4 regions of the Arthrobacter sp. B10-11 genome follow, and region 1 is predicted to be linked to each of the others. Evidence: riboswitches for the same ligand, from Rfam matches in the RefSeq annotation. Region 1 holds a riboswitch; each other region holds the start of a gene.
What was found. Region 1 has a riboswitch for thiamine pyrophosphate ahead of thiD (bifunctional hydroxymethylpyrimidine kinase/phosphomethylpyrimidine kinase). Riboswitches for the same ligand answer to the same signal wherever they lie in the genome.
Positions count from the first base shown of each region.

Region 1 (4,869 bases):
ATCCCGCGACACCGGCCGCCGCCGCACCGTCATCACCGAGGCCGAGTTCCTGGCGCGCCGTGAATCCGTGGACCGCCAGATGATCGTCCGCCAGCGCGACGACAGAATCCAGATCGGTGTCCTGGAAGACGGCGTCCTGGCGGAACACTTCGTTTCCAAGACGCAGCAGGACTCGCTGATCGGCAACGTGTACCTCGGCAAGGTCCAGAATGTGCTGCCCTCAATGGAAGCTGCCTTCGTCGACATCGGGCGCGGCCGCAACGCAGTCCTTTACGCCGGTGAAGTCAACTGGGACGCCGTCAATCTCGAGGGCAAGCAGCGCCGGATCGAAAACGCACTGAAGTCCGGCGACTCCGTGCTGGTCCAGGTCACCAAGGACCCCGTCGGCCACAAGGGCGCCCGCCTGACCAGCCAGATCTCCCTGCCCGGACGCTACCTCGTGTACGTGCCCGGGGGCTCCATGACCGGCATCTCGCGCAAGCTGCCCGACGTCGAACGCAACCGCCTCAAGCGGATCCTCAAGGACCGCCTGCCGGAGGACGCCGGCGTGATTGTCCGCACCGCGGCCGAGGGCGCGTCCGAGGAAGAGCTGACGCACGACATCAACCGCCTGCGCGCCCAGTGGGAAGGCATCGAAGGCCAGGCCACGTCCACCAAGATCCTTGCCCCGGAGCTCCTCTACGGCGAACCGGACCTCACCATCAAGGTGGTCCGTGACGTCTTCAACGAGGACTTCTCCAAGCTGATCGTCTCCGGCGAGGAAGCCTGGGACACCATCGAGGCGTACGTGACGTACGTGGCTCCGGACCTGGTGGGCCGGCTCGAAAAGTGGACCAAGGACACGGACATCTTCGCGGCGTGGCGGATCGATGAGCAGATCCACAAGGCATTGGACCGCAAGGTCTTCCTGCCCTCCGGCGGCTCCCTCGTGATCGACCGCACCGAAGCCATGACCGTGGTGGACGTCAACACCGGCAAGTTCACCGGCAGCGGCGGCAACCTCGAGGAAACCGTCACCAAAAACAACCTGGAAGCTGCCGAGGAAGTGGTGCGCCAGCTGCGCCTCCGCGACATCGGCGGCATCATCGTCATCGACTTCATCGACATGGTGCTGGAATCGAACCGCGACCTGGTGCTGCGCCGCATGGTGGAGTGCCTCGGCCGCGACCGGACCAAGCACCAGGTTGCCGAAGTGACCTCGCTGGGCCTGGTGCAGATGACCCGAAAGCGCATGGGCACCGGGCTGCTGGAAGTCTTCGGCGAACAGTGCGAGGCCTGTGCCGGCCGCGGCATCGTCACCCACGACGAGCCTGTGGAGCACCGCCGCGCCAACACCGTTGCCGCCGAGCACCACGTGCAGCGGACCGAGATCCAGCAGCAGCAGCCCCGGACGGAGCGCAAGAGCCGCCGCCGCGGCAAGGGAGGCCAGCCGATTTCCGAGGCAGCCCCGTCGGCGCCCGCTCCGGCACACCACGAGCCCACAGAAGCCGAACGCCACGCCAAGGCTGAGGCCACCCGCGTGGCGCTGGCGAACATCGCCGCGGCCGCGCACGCAGCCCACCTGCACGACGCCGAAGCGGGCCATGCGGCCCCGGCCGCAGCAGCCGCGGCACAGGCAGTAGGCCAGGCACTGGCAGCCCAGGCATCCTCCGGCCAGGCACCCTCCGGGCAGGCCGGGACTCCGGCCAGGCCCGGGTCCGCGCCGGCGCAGCCCGCTGCCACGCAGGCAGCTCCTGCCGCGGTACGCCCGTCCAAGGCATCGGAAACCGAGGTGGCTGCTGCCGGACGTCCCGCGGCGGTCCTGACCTTCGGCGGCGAAAAGGTGGCGTTGCCGTTCGTTGAGCATGGCGGAGAAGCGCCTTCCCCGGGAGCTTCCCTGACGCTTGACCGGCTGGCTGAAGCCTTCGCGCACCTTGGCGAGCCTGTCGTGGCCGAAACTCCGGCGGCACCTGCCGAACAGCAGGTTGCGGCTCAGCCTGCGGTTCAGGCACCTGCCCAGGTGCCGGCAGCGCATGCTGCTGAAGCGGACTACACCGATCACACTGCGGTGCAGGGCCGGGCGCGCCGCCCCCGCCGCAACCGGAGCGCCAGCCGTGCCCAGGGCGCAGCGAACGAGACGTCCGTGGAACACCACGAGGCTGCTCCGGTACCTGCGTCAGGTCACACCCACGAAGCAAAGGCACCCGAGCCGGCTCAGAAGGACGCGCCTGCCAAGGCACCCGCCAACGAACCGATCATCCTCGGCGTAGGTGTCCCGGCCTCCGAGCTCTGATCTCAGGGCAGGTTCCACAAACTGACATCGCGGGTGGGGTCCGAGGCAGGCGTAGCAATACGCCGGTTTCGGGCCGCACCCGCGAGTTCGTTGCGGGGAAACAGTAGGCTGGGGGACTGACACGGGGTGCCGCGCACAGGGCCGGCTGAGATCCACACCCGTTGAACCTGTCCGGTTAGCACCGGCGAAGGGATGTCTCCTTTGGCAATATCATTCCTGCCCACGCCTGCCTCCACGGCAACCCCCTCAGCGTCCGGCGGCTCATCATCCGGCGGCGCCCTCCTTCGCCGTACGCCGCGGGTGCTGGCCATCGCCGGCTCCGATCCGTCCGGCGGGGCCGGGATCCAGGCGGACCTCAAGAGCATTGCCGCCAACGGCGGATACGGCATGGCTGCCATCACCGCCTTGACGGCGCAGAACACCCGCGGCGTCCGTGCCGTCCACGTGCCCCCGGCGGACTTCCTGACCGCCCAGCTTGAGGCCATCAGTGATGACATCAGCGTTGACGCCGTCAAGATCGGCATGCTGGGTGACTCTGCGGTGATTGCCGCCGTCCGCGGCTGGCTGCAGAAGTCCCGTCCCGCCGTCGTCGTTCTTGATCCCGTAATGGTCGCCACCAGCGGGGACCGGCTCCTGCAGGAGGCGGCCGAGGCGGAACTGCGTGAACTCCTGCCCCTTGCCGACCTCGTCACTCCGAACCTGGCAGAACTGGCGATGCTCCTCAACGAACCCCTCGCCGGCGACTGGGAAGCGGCACTGGCCCAAGGCAAGCGCCTCGCCGCCCAGGCGGGCACCACCGTCCTGGTCAAGGGCGGACATCTCGACGGCGGTGCCTGCCCCGACGCGCTCGTCAACACCGAAGGGCTGCTCGGCCAGGACGTTGTGGTAGTCCCCGGCGAGCGGATCACCACCAGGAACAGCCACGGCACCGGCTGTTCGCTGTCCTCGGCGATGGCAACTGCGCAGGCACGGCTGGGGGACTGGGAAGCATCCCTGCGGGAAGTGAAGCCGTGGCTGCAGGGAGCGCTCCGGGAAGCCGAAGCACTGGAAGTGGGAACAGGCAACGGCCCGGTCCACCATTTCCACCATCTCGCGCCCAAAGGCGCGGACGCGCCGGCCGAAGGGCAGTTCGCTGCGGTGCTCCGGCAGGACGCCGGGCCGGACCTGGACGACATCTACGGGCTGGACTTCATCCGCGCCCTGGCCGACGGCACCCTCACCGAGCAGCACTTTGCGTATTACCTTGCCCAGGACGCCATTTACCTGAACGGCTATTCCAGGGTCCTGTCCCGTGCCGCCGCCATTGCCCCCACCGAGGCCGAACAGCTTTTCTGGGCGCGCGCGGCCCAGCAATGCCTCGAAGTCGAGTCCGAACTGCACCGGACGTGGCTCAGCACCCGGAAGGTGGACGCAGGCCTGGGGCCCGTGACCAAGTCCTACGTGGACCATCTCCTCGCTTCGTCTGTTTCCGGCAGCTACGGGGTGCTCGTTGCCGCGGTGCTTCCGTGCTTCTGGCTGTACGCCGAGGTGGGCGCCACACTTCACGGACAGTTCCTGGCGGCCGGCTCGCCGGCCAGCCACCCTTACGCCGGGTGGCTCCGTACCTACGCGGACGAGGAGTTCGCCGCAGCCACCAGGGAGGCGGTCCGCATCGCCGACGCTGCGGCCCGGGCGGCGTCCGGGACGGAACGGCAGGCCATGCGGACGGCCTTCCGCCAGTCGTGCCGCTACGAGGTGGACTTTTTCGACGCGCCGAGGCTGCATGCTGCACCGCAGAGGGTTTCGCAGCCGGTAGGATAGTGGGGCACGGTTCCGGAAGTCGTTGCAGCACCAGCCTGTTTTACACAGAGTGGCGCCTATCACGTACTGCCACCGGAGCCAGCCTCATTTGCGGCCGAAGGCAAAATTAGCGTATTCTAGATCTTCGGTGCTTACGCCAACACTTGGGTTATAACCTCAGGACGGTCCGTTTGGATTCCAAACGCATTGTCCGTGGATAACTCATGGGTTCCCCCGGGGAACCCACCGGCGTTGAGGCACAGCGTGAACCAGGCCAAACAATTTGGACCCAGGTTCCGCACGCAAATCTAGTAATAAACGTCGAGAGAAGTGAGTTCCCCAGTGGTGTACGCGATTGTCCGCGCAGGCGGCCGCCAAGAGAAGGTTTCCGTTGGAGACTTCGTTACCCTGAACCGCGTCCCCGGTGGAGCCGGCAGCACCATTGAGTTGCCCGCACTGCTCCTGGTGGACGGTGACAAAGTCACGTCTGCCGCTGCGGACCTGGCCAAGGTAACGGTTACGGCTGAGATCCTCCAGGACCTTCGTGGTCCGAAGATCGTCATCCAGAAGTTCAAGAACAAGACCGGGTACAAGAAGCGCCAGGGTCACCGTCAGGAACTGACCAAGGTCAAGATCACCGGTATCAAGTAACCTTCCGCTACTTTTCAGGTTTTCAGCAGATTCCCCAGAATTTTTAAGGCAGGCATTTCAAATGGCACATAAAAAAGGCGCGAGCTCCACTCGCAACGGTCGTGACTCCAACGCCCAGTACCTCGGCGTCAAGCGCTTCGGCGGCCAGGTAGTTTCCGCAGGCGAAA
Region 1 is NZ_JAWMTH010000001.1:100,487-105,355, reverse strand. Features, by position in the region: gene RW112_RS00555 (Rne/Rng family ribonuclease) at 1-2,272, shown strand, start outside; TPP riboswitch at 2,385-2,482, shown strand; gene thiD (bifunctional hydroxymethylpyrimidine kinase/phosphomethylpyrimidine kinase) at 2,465-4,072, shown strand; gene rplU (50S ribosomal protein L21) at 4,394-4,702, shown strand; gene rpmA (50S ribosomal protein L27) at 4,764-4,869, shown strand, end outside.

Region 2 (4,869 bases), 470 kb from region 1:
GGGTCATCTTCATGGCCGCAGGGCTTGGGTACCAGCCCGGCCTGACGTGGATCCCGTGGGTGCTTCCCATGGTCCTGGGCACCGGGGCGGCACTCGCCGCCTCGGTGTACCTGGGCCGCAAGCGCGCCCTGCAGGACACGAAGCAGCTGACGGCCGCACTGCGGCTCTGACACGCAGTGCCGGATCCGCTCCGGCCGCCAGTCCGGGTTGTCCGCTAGTCCGGGTTGCCGGTGTCGCCCGCGATCTCTGCTGACCGGTAGCGGCCAGGCTCCGCAGTCGCCGAGACAGCAGCAGCTGCCCGGCTGGCGGCCGCCGCAGCGGCGACGTCACGCTGCGTCACTTCGGTACCGGCGTCGTGCGAGGTGTAGCGGATGAAGACGCGGTTATAGCGCCAGTCCAGGTCCGGGTGGTGGTTCTGTTCCTCAGCCATCTGCCCGACTGCGGCGATCAGCTGGAGCGCTGCAGCCGCCGTCGGCGTCTTGTAGACGGTCACCAGGCCGCCCAGCCGGTATCGCCAGTCGGGAAGGTCCGCCAGTGCGGCGTCGACCTGGGGTCGGGTAAGAACGTCTTCCTTGCCGGTCACCGCTGGCTCCCTTTGCTCGTTGCTGCCGGAATTTCCTGCTACAGGAACTCCGCCCGGCCCTCCATGGCAGACGACGCAAGGGCGTGCTCGCGGCGTGGAATCCGGCCGGCCGATTTCGCCAGCCTACCGGCGATAACGGCGTGTTTGAAGGCCTCCCCCATCATCGCCGGGTTTTGCGCCCGGGTCACTGCCGTTGCGAGCAACACCGCGTCGCAGCCCAGCTCCATGGCCAGGGCAGCGTCGGACGCCGTGCCGATGCCGGCATCCAGCACCACGGGAACGGATGCCCGGGAAACGATGAGTTCGATGTTGTGCGGGTTCAGGATGCCCAGTCCCGTGCCGATGGGCGCCCCGAGGGGCATCACGGCGGTGGCGCCAAGGTTCTCCAGCCGCAGCGCCAGCACGGGGTCGTCATTCGTGTAGGCGAACACCTTGAATCCGCGGTTCACCAGCTGCTCGGTGGCGTCCACCAGCTCCACGGCGTCCGGGAGGAGGGTGTGTTCATCGGCTATCACCTCGAGCTTCACCCAGTCCGTCTCCAGCGCCTCCCGGGCCAGTTCCGCCGTCATGACCGCGTCCCTTGCCGTGAAGCAGCCGGCGGTGTTGGGGAGGACCCGGATGTTGTGGTCCACCAGGAGCTGGAACAGCGAGCCTGTTTCGGCCGGCGAGTAGCGGCGCATGGCCACGGTGGTCAGCTCCGTGCCCGAGGCGAGCAGCGCCGCGCCCAGCCCGTCCAGGCTGGGGGCACCGCCGGTGCCCATGATCAGCCGCGATCCCAGCGGGACGCCGTCCACGATGAACGGGTCCGCGGCCGCCTGCTGCGGGGTCCCTGCCACTCCGGCAACCGTAGTTCCTGCCATAATGCTCAACCTCCCTGTACCGCGGTAACAAGTTCGACGTCGTCGCCCTCGGCGAGCGCCGTCACAAACCACTGGCTGCGGGGCACCACCTCGGAATTCCGCGCCACCGCCACACCCAGCTTCCGGCCGTCGGCCGCCTGCCCGTTGGGGGCAAGGTTCCTGCCGGTGACCTGGCTGATGAGGGTGGTGACGGACGCGCCGTCGTCCACCGCGTGGACCGTGCCGTTCAGTGTGATGTTCATGCTGTTTCCTTGATCGGGGCGGGGGCGGGAAGTTTCGCGGGGGTGGCCGGAGGGCCGGAAAACCGGTGGGGCCGGAACGGCGCCCACCGCGGATCGGCCGTGCCGTCCAGCAGCTGCCTGCAGATGGAAGCTGCCGCGGGAGTGAGCAGGACGCCATGGCGGAAGAATCCGGTGGCAATGATCAGCCCCGGTACGTCACCGCCGGTTCCGGCGTCCGCGACGCGCCCCAGCAGCGGCGCGTTGTCCGGTGTTCCCGGCCGGGCCCGCGCTGTGGCTTCCAGGAGTTCCAGTTCGGCGACCGCGGGTACCAGCACCTGCGCGTCACGAAGCAACTGGTAGACGCCGCCCGCTGAAACAGCTGAGCCGGGCAGCCCTTCGGGCCCGGGCGGCCCTGCCTGGTCCTTGCCGGCTCCCGAGAGTGCGTCTTCGCGCTGGGTGGCCCCGATCACCACCGTGCCGTCCTGCCGGGGCACGATGTAGACGGGGACTCCGTGGACCATGCCGCGGACGGTGGATGTCAGCAGCGGCTGCAGGTAGGCGGGGACACGCAGGCGCAGGATGTCGCCGTACACCGGGCGGAGCGGCAGTTGGAGGCCGGCCGGCAGTCCGCCGAGTGACGCTGCATCCAGCCCGTTGGCGATGATTGTCTCCCCGGCATGCACGGCGCCTCCCCCGGCCAGGCCGACACCGGTGACCCGCCCGTCCTCCCAGAGCAGGCCGGCGGCCCGCTCACGCACGGCGCAGCCCAGCAGGGAGTCCGCAATCAGGGCCAGGAGCCTGCGGGGATCCACCTGGTGGTCGGCCGGGATGTCGAAGGCGCAGGAGATGCCGGGGCTCAGCAACGGCTCGCGGGCACGTGCTTCCCTGACTGTCAGTGGTTCCACTGTGAGGCCGCTGGACCGCTGGGCGCCGCGCAGGTCGGCGAGCGCCCGCCGGTCGGCGGCGTCGGCACCCACGGCGAGGGTCGACGTCGTGAGGTAACCGGTGTCCGGGCCGGCGCCGGCCGGGGCACCGCGTTGCAGTCCGGCGGCGAAGGCGGGCCAAAGCTCCGAGGAGTGGAGCATGAGCTCCAGGAGCTCTTCCTCCTGGTAGTGCAGTTCGCTGACCGGAGCCAGCATGCCGGCCGCGGCCCAGCTCGCGCCCGTACCGGGGGCGTCGTCGATGATCACCACGGACCTGCCCGACTGCCGGGCTTCCCAGGCGATGCCGTGGCCGATGATTCCGCCTCCGATTACGGCGACATCGGCGCTGATGTCCAGGCGCGCGGCGGGGTAGCCTGCTGGAGATTGCGGGGTCACTCTCATCCTTCCCTACGCCGGTACTAACCGGATCAGGTCAAGCGGTCGGCTCTGACGCCCTCTCAGCCCTGCAGCTTTGTGACAGCTGCAGCGGGCTCCCGCGGTACTCCATCAGTTTAGGGGAACTAGGCTGGTGCCATGACCGAGCAAGCCCTCCTCACTGACGCCCGCCTGTACCTCTGCACCGACGCCCGCACCGACCGTGGCGATTTCGGAGACTTCGTTGACGCCGCCTATGCCGGAGGCGTTGACATCATCCAGCTCCGGGACAAGAACCTGGAAGCGGCCGAAGAGCTCGAACTGCTCGACGTGCTGGAAGCCGCGGCCCGCCGCCACGGCCGCCTCTGGTCGGTCAACGACCGCGCGGACATTGCCTCGCTCTCCGGCGCACCCGTGCTCCATGTCGGCCAGAAAGACCTCCCCCTGGCGTCGGCACGCAAGTTCCTCGGCAATGAAGCCGTCATCGGCCTCTCAACGCACAGTCCGGAACAGATCGATGCCGCCATCGCCGCATCACGCGGCCCCGGCGGCCTGGACTACTTCTGCGTCGGGCCGGTGTGGGCCACTCCCACCAAGCCGGGGAGGGCCGCTGTCGGCCTCGACCTGGTCCGCTACGCCGCGGCGGCCGCTGGCGAGGCCGGCACGACGCAGCTGCCGTGGTTCGCCATCGGCGGCATCGACCTGGGCAACGTTGAGCAGGTGGTGGCTGCGGGCGCACAGCGGATCGTGGTGGTCCGCGCCATCACCGAGGCCGATGATCCTGCCGCAGCTGCGCGGTCGCTCCTGGCCGCCCTCGACGCCGGATCCTCCTGACTATCCGGCCAGGCCGAGCTCCGTCATCCGCCGGGAATGGTTCCCTGCCAGCCCGGCGATCAGCCCGCTGACCAGCTCGTTCGCCGCGGCAGTGTCCCCGCCGCCATCCCCGCCGCCGATCAGGCGTCCCAGGAACGCATGCTCATGGCTGACCCGCTGCGCCTGCGTCAGTGCTTCGCCGAGCAGCCGCCTGGCCCATAGCGCAAGCCTGGAGGCGAGCCTGGGATCATCTGCCAAGGCGCCCCTGAGCAGTTCGCGGAGCACCTGTGTCGTCTCATCGGAGGCCTGGACCTCCTCGATGAGTTCCCGTGTGCCCGCGTCGACGTAGCGGGAGATGGCCCGGTAGAAGTCAGCGGAAACCGTATCGATGACATAAGCCTTCATCAGTGATTCGAACCAGTCACCCGGGCGCGTCCGTGAATGGAAGAAGTCCACGGCTGCCTGGAACGGCAGCATGGCGTCCTCAGCGTCGATCCCCATGTCCGCGAGGCGGGAGCTCACCAGCTCGTAGTGCTGGAACTCCACCACGGCAATCCTGCCGAGCACGGCACGGTCGTGGAGGGTGGGCGAATACCGTGCGTCGGCGGCGAACCGTTCGAAGGCCGACAGCTCGCCGTAGGCCATCATTCCGAACAGGTCTGCGATGAAGCGGTTGTAGTGAGCGGTGTCAGCCGGGGATGAGCTCATCGTCCAAGACTAATGGCGCAAATCGAGCTAATCTGACTTTCGTGTCACATCATCGCCTGACTCCCAGTGTCCACGAACAGACCAACCGGCTGGCCGAGGCCCTGAACGCGCTCCGTACGGAGCTGGAGCTGCCCGGGCCGTTCCCCGACGACGTCCTCGAGGATGCGCTGGCGGCCATTGCAGAGCACAAGATGCCGGACCTTGACCTCACTCCAGTGGAGTTTGTGACCATAGATCCTGCGTCCTCCACGGACCTGGACCAGGCCCTCTACATCGAGAGGTCAGGGGACGGATATAAGGTCTTCTACGCCATCGCCGATGTTCCGTCCTTCGTTGCACCGGGCGGGGCGCTCGACGCCGAGACACGTCGCCGGGGACAGACGATC
Region 2 is NZ_JAWMTH010000001.1:573,768-578,636, forward strand. Features, by position in the region: gene RW112_RS02675 (hypothetical protein) at 1-170, shown strand, start outside; gene RW112_RS02680 (4a-hydroxytetrahydrobiopterin dehydratase) at 215-583, opposite strand; gene RW112_RS02685 (thiazole synthase) at 622-1,443, opposite strand; gene thiS (sulfur carrier protein ThiS) at 1,449-1,685, opposite strand; gene thiO (glycine oxidase ThiO) at 1,682-2,989, opposite strand; TPP riboswitch at 2,976-3,095, opposite strand; gene thiE (thiamine phosphate synthase) at 3,122-3,796, shown strand; gene RW112_RS02705 (ferritin-like fold-containing protein) at 3,797-4,483, opposite strand; gene RW112_RS02710 (RNB domain-containing ribonuclease) at 4,525-4,869, shown strand, end outside.
Region 2: linked by a shared signal. The riboswitch ahead of thiO (glycine oxidase ThiO) and the one ahead of thiD (bifunctional hydroxymethylpyrimidine kinase/phosphomethylpyrimidine kinase) in region 1 are both predicted to bind thiamine pyrophosphate.

Region 3 (4,869 bases), 110 kb from region 1:
TCACCGCCTCTTCGGTCAGGAATTCCTGAAGGAACCGCTGAGGCGGCAGGGCAAGGCTGTCCATGACCACATTGGTACCCTCCCAGGACCAGGCCTCACGCGGGCGGTCCCAGTAGAGCTCAATGCCGTTGCCCTCGGGGTCGTTGAAGTAGAAGGCCTCGCTGACGAGGTGGTCGGCGCTTCCCGTGAACAGCCGCGGTTCATATCGGGCCGCGGAGGCAACCGTGGCCGCGAGCGACGGGCGGTCCTCGAAGAGCAGTGCCGTGTGGAACAGCCCGGCTTCACCCCTGGCCGGGAGGTTAAGTTCCGGCGCCGGTGCCAGGTGGACCAAAGGTTTTGCGCGCCGGCCAAGGTACACGCCGCCGTCCTGCTCGGCCACGACCTCCAGCCCGAGCGCCCGCTGGTAGTAGTCCGTCATCAGCTTGATGTCGCCCACCTTGAGCATCACCGTCCCCATGGCGAGGTCGGCAGGCAGGACGTCCTTGCTGCTGGATTCTGTGGTCATGGCAACTCCCAAACTCCCGAAACTTCGCCGCCGGTGCCGGCGACGCTTACATAGAGTTAAATTACTTGAAGCTTCAATTTATTCCTAGCGGAGCTGACTGCCCCGCAGGACGATGTGCCTAAGGTCCCGCAGCGTGGCCGGATCGACCCTGGGATCCGTGTCGCACAGTACGACGTCGGCACTGGCACCTTCGGTAATGCCGTCCGCTCCCAGCCACTCCCGGGCGGCCCACGACGCAGCGCCGAGGGCCGCCGTCGCCGGCAGGCCGGCGGTGTGGAGCGCGATGATTTCGTCCACGATCCGGCCGTGGCGGATGACGCTGCCCGCATCCGTCCCGGCGTAGATCGGCACGCCGGCTTCGAAAGCTTCCACGATCCGTTCGTTCCGGCGCTCCCACAGTGCGCGCATGTGTGCCGCGTACACCGGAAACTTCTGTTCTGCCCGGGACGCAATGTCCGGGAAGGTCGCAATATTGATGAGCGTGGGCACGATCGGAACCTGCTGGTCGACAAACCGGGGTAGGTGCCGGGGCAGGAGTCCGGTTCCGTGTTCGATGCAGTCGATCCCGGCGTCGAGCATGTCATCCAGGGTGTCCTCGGCGAAACAGTGCGCCGTCACCCTGGCCCCTTCATCGTGCGCCGCCCGGACGGCGTCCCGCACCACGGCGGCAGGGAACGACGGCGCGAGGTCGCCGGCGTCGCGGTCTATCCAGTCCCCCACGAGCTTGACCCAGCCATCACCCGCGCGGGCCTGCTTCCGCACTGCCTCGACCAGGCCGTCCGGCTCCACTTCGACGGCAAACCCCCTGAGGTACCGCCCGGTCCTGGCTACATGCCGGCCGGCGCGGATGATCCGGGGCAGCTCCGGGCGCTGCTGGAGCCAGCGTGTGTCGTGGACGGCGCCGGCATCACGGACCAGCAGTGTTCCCGCGTTCCGGTCCGTGACGGCCTGCTCCTCCGCCACGGAATCCGGAACGTCACCGGCGGGTCCCAGCCCGATGTGGCAGTGGGCATCCACCAGGCCCGGAAGGACCCAGCCGTCAAGCACCACGTCCGGCGGAGCGGCCGGACGGCTGAATGTCAGCCGGCCGTCCACGGCCCAAAGGCCCCGCCGCTCCCGGTCCGGGGCAGTGAGCACGGTCCCGCTGAATTCAATGACGCCACGCATGCTTCAAGCCTAACCCTGCCCGTCCCGCCACCGCCCCGCACCCGGCACCCGGTGTCACAGCCGGTGTTGTTGGGGACCCGCGCCATGCCTTGTGGTAGCTTCGTCTACGACCACACGGGTGCCCTTGCAGGGGCTGAGATCGGGCTGACGCAGCCTGCGACCGTTGAACCTGTCCGGGTAATGCCGGCGAAGGAAGTGAGTATTCCGTGAATACACCAGAAACACAGCTCTCCCCTGCCCAAAAAGAAACGCAGTCCCTGAAGTCCCACGCATTGGCGTTCCTCACCGATGAGGCTACCGGGATCCGGGTGCCGGTCACTGAGATCGCCCTGGAGGACTCCCCCGGCGGGGCAGCAAATGCGCCGTTCCGGGTGTACCGGACTGCGGGGCCCGGAAGCGATCCCGTGGTGGGCCTGGAACCGTTCAGGACCCGATGGATCGAATCACGGGCGGACACCGAGCCGTACAGCGGCCGGGAACGGAACCTGCTCGACGACGGCAAGTCGGCCGTGCGCCGCGGCGCCGCGTCCGCGGAGTGGAAGGGCGCGCAGCCCGTTCCCCGACGTGCCGTCGAAGGCAGGACTGTCACGCAAATGCATTACGCCCGGCAGGGTGTGGTGACCCCCGAGATGCAGTTCGTCGCCCTCCGCGAAAACTGCGACGTGGAGCTGGTCCGGAGTGAAGTGGCTGCCGGCCGCGCCATCATTCCCAACAACATCAACCACCCGGAGTCCGAGCCGATGATCATCGGCAAAGCCTTCCTCGTCAAGATCAACGCCAACATCGGCAACTCGGCCGTGACCAGCTCCATCGCCGAGGAAGTGGACAAACTGCAGTGGGCCACCCAGTGGGGAGCCGACACCGTGATGGACCTGTCCACCGGTGATGACATCCACACCACTCGTGAGTGGATCATCCGCAACTCCCCCGTCCCCATCGGCACGGTGCCCATCTACCAGGCGCTGGAGAAGGTCAACGGCGAGGCCAACAAACTAACCTGGGAGATCTTCCGCGACACCGTAATCGAACAGTGTGAGCAGGGTGTGGACTACATGACCATCCACGCCGGAGTCCTGCTGCGTTATGTGCCCCTGACGGCCAACCGGGTCACCGGCATCGTTTCGCGGGGCGGTTCGATCATGGCTGGCTGGTGCCTCTCGCACCACCAGGAGAACTTCCTTTACACGCACTTCGATGAGCTGTGCGAAATTTTCGCCAAGTACGACGTCGCGTTCTCCCTGGGTGACGGCCTGCGGCCCGGCGCGACGGCGGACGCGAACGACGCGGCCCAGTTCGCCGAACTGGATACCCTGGCGGAACTGACCCAGCGCGCCTGGGAGTTCGATGTGCAGGTGATGGTGGAGGGACCGGGCCACGTGCCGTTCCATCTGGTCCGCGAAAACGTGGAACGCCAGCAGGAACTCTGCAAGGGTGCACCGTTCTACACCCTGGGGCCCTTGGTCACGGACATAGCACCGGGCTACGACCACATCACTTCCGCGATCGGCGCCACGGAGATCGCCCGCTACGGCACAGCGATGCTCTGCTACGTCACGCCCAAGGAACACCTGGGCCTGCCGAACAAGGACGACGTGAAGACCGGTGTGATCACGTACAAGATCGCCGCCCACGCGGCGGACCTCGCGAAGGGCCACCCGGGCGCGCACGAACGTGACGACGCATTGTCCAAGGCCCGGTTCGAATTCCGGTGGCGGGACCAGTTTGCACTCTCGCTGGACCCGGTCACTGCGGAAGCCTTCCACGACGAGACGCTGCCCGCAGAACCGGCCAAGACCGCGCATTTCTGTTCCATGTGCGGGCCCAAGTTCTGCTCCATGCGCATCAGCCAGGACATCAGGGACGAATACGGTTCAGCCGAGGCCCAGGCGGCCCTCGCCGAGATGGCGGCAGGCATGCGGGAAAAGAGCAACGAATTCCTGGCAGCCGGCGGAAAGGTCTATCTCCCGGAGCTGCAGCTACGACGCCCGTGAGTGCTGGCGGCGGCTTACTTCTGCGATGAACAACCGGATGAAGCGGTCGCCCTCCACCGAGTCCTGGGGCCGGTGTCCGCCCGCGGCAACGCGGTGCAGGGCACCGGTTTCGCGCAGGTAGCCGGCGATCTCCTCGTAGAGCGGCTCCCAGCCGCCGGTGAGGACCAGTGTGGGGACACCCGGAACGATGTCCAGCGGCGCCTCCCACGGAGGGGCCTGCAGCCGGAGCCGGCGTGCGGCGTTGAGCGCCTCCGGCGTGGACGGCCCATCGCTGTGCACGGAAAAGGCACGCCGGACGAATTCCCGCTGGAAGTCGTCGTCGCCAAGCTGGTGCCGCACGTCGAACAGCGGCTGCATCAGGGCACGGTGCGCGGCACTCGCAGGCAGTTCAGCGGTCAGGGAGAGGCAGGCGGGCTCCACAAGGACGAGGGACTGCACCAGGTCCGGGCGCTCCACGGCTGCCATCATGGCCGCGATGGCACCCTGGGCGTGGGCCACCACATGGCCGCCGGAGGCACCACGGCCCCCGTCCGCCAAAGCACCCAGCACGATCCGGGCATCGGCGTGGAAGTCCGACTCGAGGGGTTCCGCCGACGCGTCAAAGCCGTGGCGGCGCAGGAACAGAGCGTCGTAGGCCAGGGCCATGCCGTGCTGCTTGGGCCACGCGGCGGACCCGAAGGCCCCCGAACCGTGGACGAACACTACGCGCTGCTTAAACATGCCCCAACCCTATGGCAAAGTACGCCGCCAGGAGCTACTTGCTCCCGCCGAGGAACTTGTCGAAGCCCTTGGGCAGGTTGAGCTGGGACGGATCAAAGTCCGCGCCCTGCTGACCGAAGGCGGCACCGGTGGGAAGTGCCTTGCCGGCGCTGGCGCGCCGGGCCTCGGCGTCACGGAGCTCCTGGGCAGCCTTGGCCGGGTTTCCGGACTTGGCCTTTTTCTTGGGTGCGTTCTTGGCCCCGCCCTTGCGGGCCCCGCCGCCGCCTCCCATTCCCGGCATGCCCGGCATTCCGGGCATTCCGCCGCCCGCCGCCATTTTCTTCATCATCTTCTGCGCCTGGGCAAACCGCTCCAGCAGGCCGTTGACGTCGGACACGTGCATGCCCGAGCCCTTGGCGATGCGGGCACGGCGTGATCCGTTGATGATTTTGGGGGCAACGCGCTCGTGCGGGGTCATGGAACGGACAATCGCTTCCACCCGGTCGA
Region 3 is NZ_JAWMTH010000001.1:208,329-213,197, forward strand. Features, by position in the region: gene RW112_RS01085 (VOC family protein) at 1-505, opposite strand, end outside; gene RW112_RS01090 (amidohydrolase family protein) at 590-1,672, opposite strand; TPP riboswitch at 1,777-1,884, shown strand; gene thiC (phosphomethylpyrimidine synthase ThiC) at 1,879-3,663, shown strand; gene RW112_RS01100 (alpha/beta hydrolase) at 3,649-4,383, opposite strand; gene ffh (signal recognition particle protein) at 4,418-4,869, opposite strand, start outside.
Region 3: linked by a shared signal. The riboswitch ahead of thiC (phosphomethylpyrimidine synthase ThiC) and the one ahead of thiD (bifunctional hydroxymethylpyrimidine kinase/phosphomethylpyrimidine kinase) in region 1 are both predicted to bind thiamine pyrophosphate.

Region 4 (4,869 bases), on a different contig from region 1:
CAGCTTCGCTTTCTGGGCGAGGGCGTCCGCCAGGTCCGTGGGATCAGTGCAGCTCATCAGCAGCACCGCGGGCAGGGCGATCGCCACGCCCCGCAGCAGGAATCCCAGCCCCAGCTCCAGCGAACCTTCGCTGATGGACCAGATCCCGACGTCGACCAGGATCCTTCCCGTGTCCGGGGCCAGGATCGAGGTGCTCCAGCCGCCCAGCGCCGCCGCCAGGATCAACGGCCAGCCCCGCTGCCAGAGCAGCACGACGGTCAGCCCGGCCAGCGGAAAAAGGAGCAGCTCAAAGGCAAGCGCAACAGAAGCGGACACCCAGTCGATGGACAGCGCCAGCACCACGGTCATCAGCATCACGATGGCGAACTTGGCCAGCGGATTGGCCCGTGTGAGCAGGGCATGGTTGGTGCCCAGGGTCAACGCTTCCCTCACGGCGCGGTCACCTCCGGATTGTGCAGGCCGGGTTCCCGCGCCGCAAGTTTGAGTTCAGGCGCACCAAGTGTCAGCTCGGTGCCGCCCAGGACGTCGCTGAACTCCTGGTCGTGCGTCACGGACACCACAGCGGTGCCGGCGTCGAGGAGCTCGGACAGGAAGGATGCCAGTTCCGCCCAGGTGTTGGCGTCCTGGCCGAAGGTGGGTTCGTCGAGGATCAGCACTCGGGGATGGGCGGCCAGCACGGTGGCGACGGACAGCCTGCGCTTCTCCCCGCCCGAGAGCGTGTACGGGTTCGCGTCCACCAGCTTGCCCAGCCGGAGGCGTTCCAGGAGTTCATCCACGCGTTCCTCGCCGTGCCCCAGGTGCCGCGGGCCGAACATCAGCTCGTCCAGCACCCGGCCGGTGACGAACTGGTGCTCCGGCTCCTGGAACACGGTGCCGATCCGCGAAATCAGCTGCTCCGCCTTCCACTTGTACGGGTCAATGCCCGCGCCCTCGCTGAGGTCCACCGTCGCGGAGACCCTGCCCTCCACGGGCTGGAGCAGCCCGGCCAGGGTCAGCGCAAACGTGGACTTGCCGGAACCGTTGGGGCCGGTGATGGTCAGCGCCTGCCCGGCCCGGACCTGCGCCGTGATGCCGGACTGCACCGGGACCGGCGGGACGGCCTTAAAGCCCCGCCGGCGGGGACGTTCGCGGGAGACGGCCAGGTGCTCCGCTGCCAGCAGGAGGTCGCCTGATTCCGCAACGTTGCTCCGCGTCCGGGTCGCCGGGACGTACCCGGGCACCCAGACGCCGGCGGCGATGAGCAGGTCCCGCGCCTGTGCCAGGACCTGGTCCGGGGCGCCGTCCAGGAGCACTGCCGAATCCGTGGCGGATCCCGGCTGCAGCACCACGATCCGGTCCACAAGGTCTTTCCACACGCCGACGCGGTGTTCCACCACCACCATCGTGGCCCCGGTCTTGTCCAGGCACCGGCCCACGGCGTCGCGGACTTCCAGCACTCCGGCCGGGTCAAGGTTGGCGGTGGGCTCGTCCAGGAGCAGCAGTCCCGGGCGCATGGCGAGGATGCCTGCGAGCGCCAGGCGCTGTTTCTGCCCGCCGGACAGGGCCGACGTCGGGTGGTCCAACGGCAGGTGCGCCAGCCCGACGTCGTCGAGCGCCTCACCTACGCGCGTCCATATGTCCGCGCGGGGCACGGCAAGGTTCTCGGCGCCGAAGGCGACGTCGTCCCCCACACGGGAGAGGACAACCTGCGTCTCCGGGTCCTGCTGCATCAGGCCTGCGGACCCTCGCCGGGCACGCGGCGGGGCGCCGTCGATCAGCAGGGTCCCGGTCTCGTCGGAGTCCTCGGCGTCCGGTGTGCCCCCGTGGTGGGCTCCGGCGTCGCTGTCTCCGAGCACGCCGGCGAGGGCGTGCAGCAGGGTGGATTTGCCGGCACCGGACGGACCGAGCAGCAGCACGCGTTCGCCCGGCCGGATGTCCAGGTCCAGGCCGCGGACGGCTGGCAGGGACCGGCCGGCGTGCCGCCAGCCCCAGCCGCGCGCCGTGACCGCTGCCGGGCGGACGTTGTCCGAAGATGTCATGAGCGGGGTGCGTTCGTCAGGAGAAGACCGGCTCCGATGCTGCCTTGCGGGAGGCAAAGGAGCTCAGCACACCGGTTCTGGCCAGGCCTCGCGTGGCGATCCAGGACAGTGCACCGGCGATGACGGCTCCGGAGATGGCGGTGAAAATGATGTACGCCAGCTTGTCGCCGGCGGCGTAGGCGATGTTCCAGCCCCACGGAGCGAACGAGTCGTTCAGGCCGCAGAAGAGGCCTGCAGCGGCACCGGCCAGCAGCGAAACGGGCAGGTTGAACTTCTTGTACACGAACACAGCGAAGATGATCTCCGCGCCGAGCCCCTGCACGAAGCCGGAGAACAGCACCGACGCACCGTACTGCGAGCCCATGATCAGTTCGCCGGTGGCGGCTACCGTTTCGCAGAACAGGGCGGCGCCCGGCTTGCGGATGATCAGCATGCCCAGGACGGCGGGAATCATCCAGCCGCCGGCAATGAGGCCGGTCAGCGGCGGGTACACGGCGTTCATGGCCGGTGAAACCGCGGCCGCACCCTGGGACCAGGCCCAGAAGATGACGCCGCCGGCCACTGCGATCAACGCGGCAACCACAATGTCCACCACACGCCAGCTGCGCTTGCTGTGTGGCAGTGTCTGCTTTGCAGAAATATCAGTCATGATGTCTTCCTCCTGAGGTACAGGAGGGGAGAGTGGTTGCCGGCGGGGCCGCGGCTTCCGCCGCCTGCTGCCGGTCACTCTGAGAACTCGACTCCCTTGCGCCGGTACTAACCGGATCAGGTTCGAGGGTCTGCGGCTGTCCGCACTCTCAGCGCCCGCCTCCGGTTCCCTGGACTGTTCCAGTGATGCCCGACGGCGACGCTCCCCTGTCGTATCAATTCGCCCTTGTGGGCGTGGATAAGTTTACACCCGCGGGCCCGCCGAATCCCGGGGTCGGTGTCACATTCGGCGGTGATCCGGCGGGGCTGATGCGGTTAGGCTAGGGGAAGTCCTGTTTCCGCCGTCTCCCACCTGTAAGGGGTACTGGATATGAGTTTCTTCATCAAGCTGTTTGGGACCGGAGTAAGCCTGCTGGCCGGGTTCGCCGGCACCAAGGCAGTCGACGTGGTCTGGGAAAAGGTCACCGGCCGGAAGCCCCCGAAGGGCGACAAGGACGACGTCCCCACCACCCTGCGCACCGCCCTGACCTTCGCGCTGATCTCGGCGGCTGTCAGCGCGATCATCCAGGTTCTGGCCAACCGAGGCACCCAGCGTGCGATCACCCGCTTCGCCAAGAGCCAGGACATCGTCTAGGTCCCAACCCAACCCGAGTTTTTGTCCAGATAACGCGAGCTAACCGGCCTCCACGTCGCGTTATCTGGACAAAAACTCCTTGAAAAGTGATCCCTAGGCTGATCCGTGCTGGTGGTCGTCCCCGGGCCGCTCGCCTGGGTCCTGCGGCTCGGCAGCTTTCTTGTCGGCGGCCTTCAGCACCACGGCCTCCAGCTCATCCACCGACAGGAGCTCCCTGTGCAGGTGCTTGGTGCGGTAGCCGGCTCTTCCGACCATGTGCGCAGACACCGGAACGGTGAGCACCTGGAAGATCCATGCCACGAACAGCACCGGCCACACCCACCAGGTCCGCAGCTGCAGGCCCACCGAGGCCAGCAGCAGGAAGAGCCCCAGCACCTGGGGCTTGGTGGCGGCGTGCATCCTGCTCATCAGGTCGGGGAAGCGCAGCAGGCCGATCGCCGCGCCGAGGGACATCACGGCGCCCACCACCATAAAGACAGCCGACACCGTGTCAATGATGGTGTCCACGGCGGATGGTTCAGGATTCATTGGGCTGCTCCCGCCGGTCGGCCACGAAGCGCGCCACGGTCACTGATCCGATGAACCCGATGATGGACAGCGCCACCAGCAGCATCAGGTTGTTCAGATGCCTGTTCACGGCCATGTCGATGCAGAGCGTGGCGCCGATGATGGCCAGCAGCACGTCCGAGGCCAGCACGCGGTCCAGCAGGGACGGGCCGATGGCGATCCGGACGATGGCCCCGGCTGCCGCCAAGGACAGGATCACGGCCGTTACGGTCAGCACGATGTCCATCATGCGTCCACCTCCTGTTTCAGTGCGGCCAGTTCCTCTCTGGTGCCCATGATCCGGATCAATGCCGCCTCGGCATCCCGGACCTCCTTGCGCAGGTTCACAATGTCCTCTCCACTCCGGACGTTCAGTCCGTGAATGTAGAGCGTGGAGGTGGAGCGGTCCACTTCCACCACGAGTGAGCCTGGAATCAGCGAGATGACGTGTCCGGTGGCGGTGACCATCAGATCCGAATGGCTGCGGAGCTGGACCGCGACGACGGCGTTGGTCACCTTGGGTCCGCGGGCCACGGCAAGGTACAGCACCTGGAAGCTGGCGGCCACCACTTTGCCCAGGAAGACGATCGCGAACGGGACGGCCCGCAGAACACTAAACCGGCCCCCCAGTTCCACCGGGGGCAAGTAGAACAGCCGCGCCACCACCACGGCGATGAGGGCTCCGAACAGGAGGTTTCCGGGGCTGAAGTCCTGCCAGAGCGCACCCCATACAAAGACCAGCCAGACGAGCAGGGGCAGTTCCTGCCGGATGGAGATCCGCCGGCGGCTCATTTCTGCCCCCCCGGCTGCGAGTCCTCCGGCTGCGAGTCCACCGGTTGCGCAGGTTCAGGCTGGGGAGGTTCAGGCTGCGCGAGCGGGGGCACGGGAGCGTTCTCGCCCAGTACCGCCTGGATGTAGGAGGACCTGTCCAGCATGTCCACGGCGGACTGGTCCGCCACCCGGAACAGCGGCCCGGCGAAAACGGTAAGCGCGACGCCGAAGGCGACGAGCCCCATCGTTGAT
Region 4 is NZ_JAWMTH010000004.1:63,367-68,235, reverse strand. Features, by position in the region: gene RW112_RS13405 (energy-coupling factor transporter transmembrane component T) at 1-432, opposite strand, end outside; gene RW112_RS13400 (ABC transporter ATP-binding protein) at 429-2,018, opposite strand; gene RW112_RS13395 (ECF transporter S component) at 2,035-2,667, opposite strand; TPP riboswitch at 2,743-2,885, opposite strand; gene RW112_RS13390 (DUF4235 domain-containing protein) at 3,037-3,300, shown strand; gene mnhG (monovalent cation/H(+) antiporter subunit G) at 3,394-3,828, opposite strand; gene RW112_RS13380 (monovalent cation/H+ antiporter complex subunit F) at 3,818-4,096, opposite strand; gene RW112_RS13375 (Na+/H+ antiporter subunit E) at 4,093-4,638, opposite strand; gene RW112_RS13370 (Na+/H+ antiporter subunit D) at 4,635-4,869, opposite strand, start outside.
Region 4: linked by a shared signal. The riboswitch ahead of RW112_RS13395 (ECF transporter S component) and the one ahead of thiD (bifunctional hydroxymethylpyrimidine kinase/phosphomethylpyrimidine kinase) in region 1 are both predicted to bind thiamine pyrophosphate.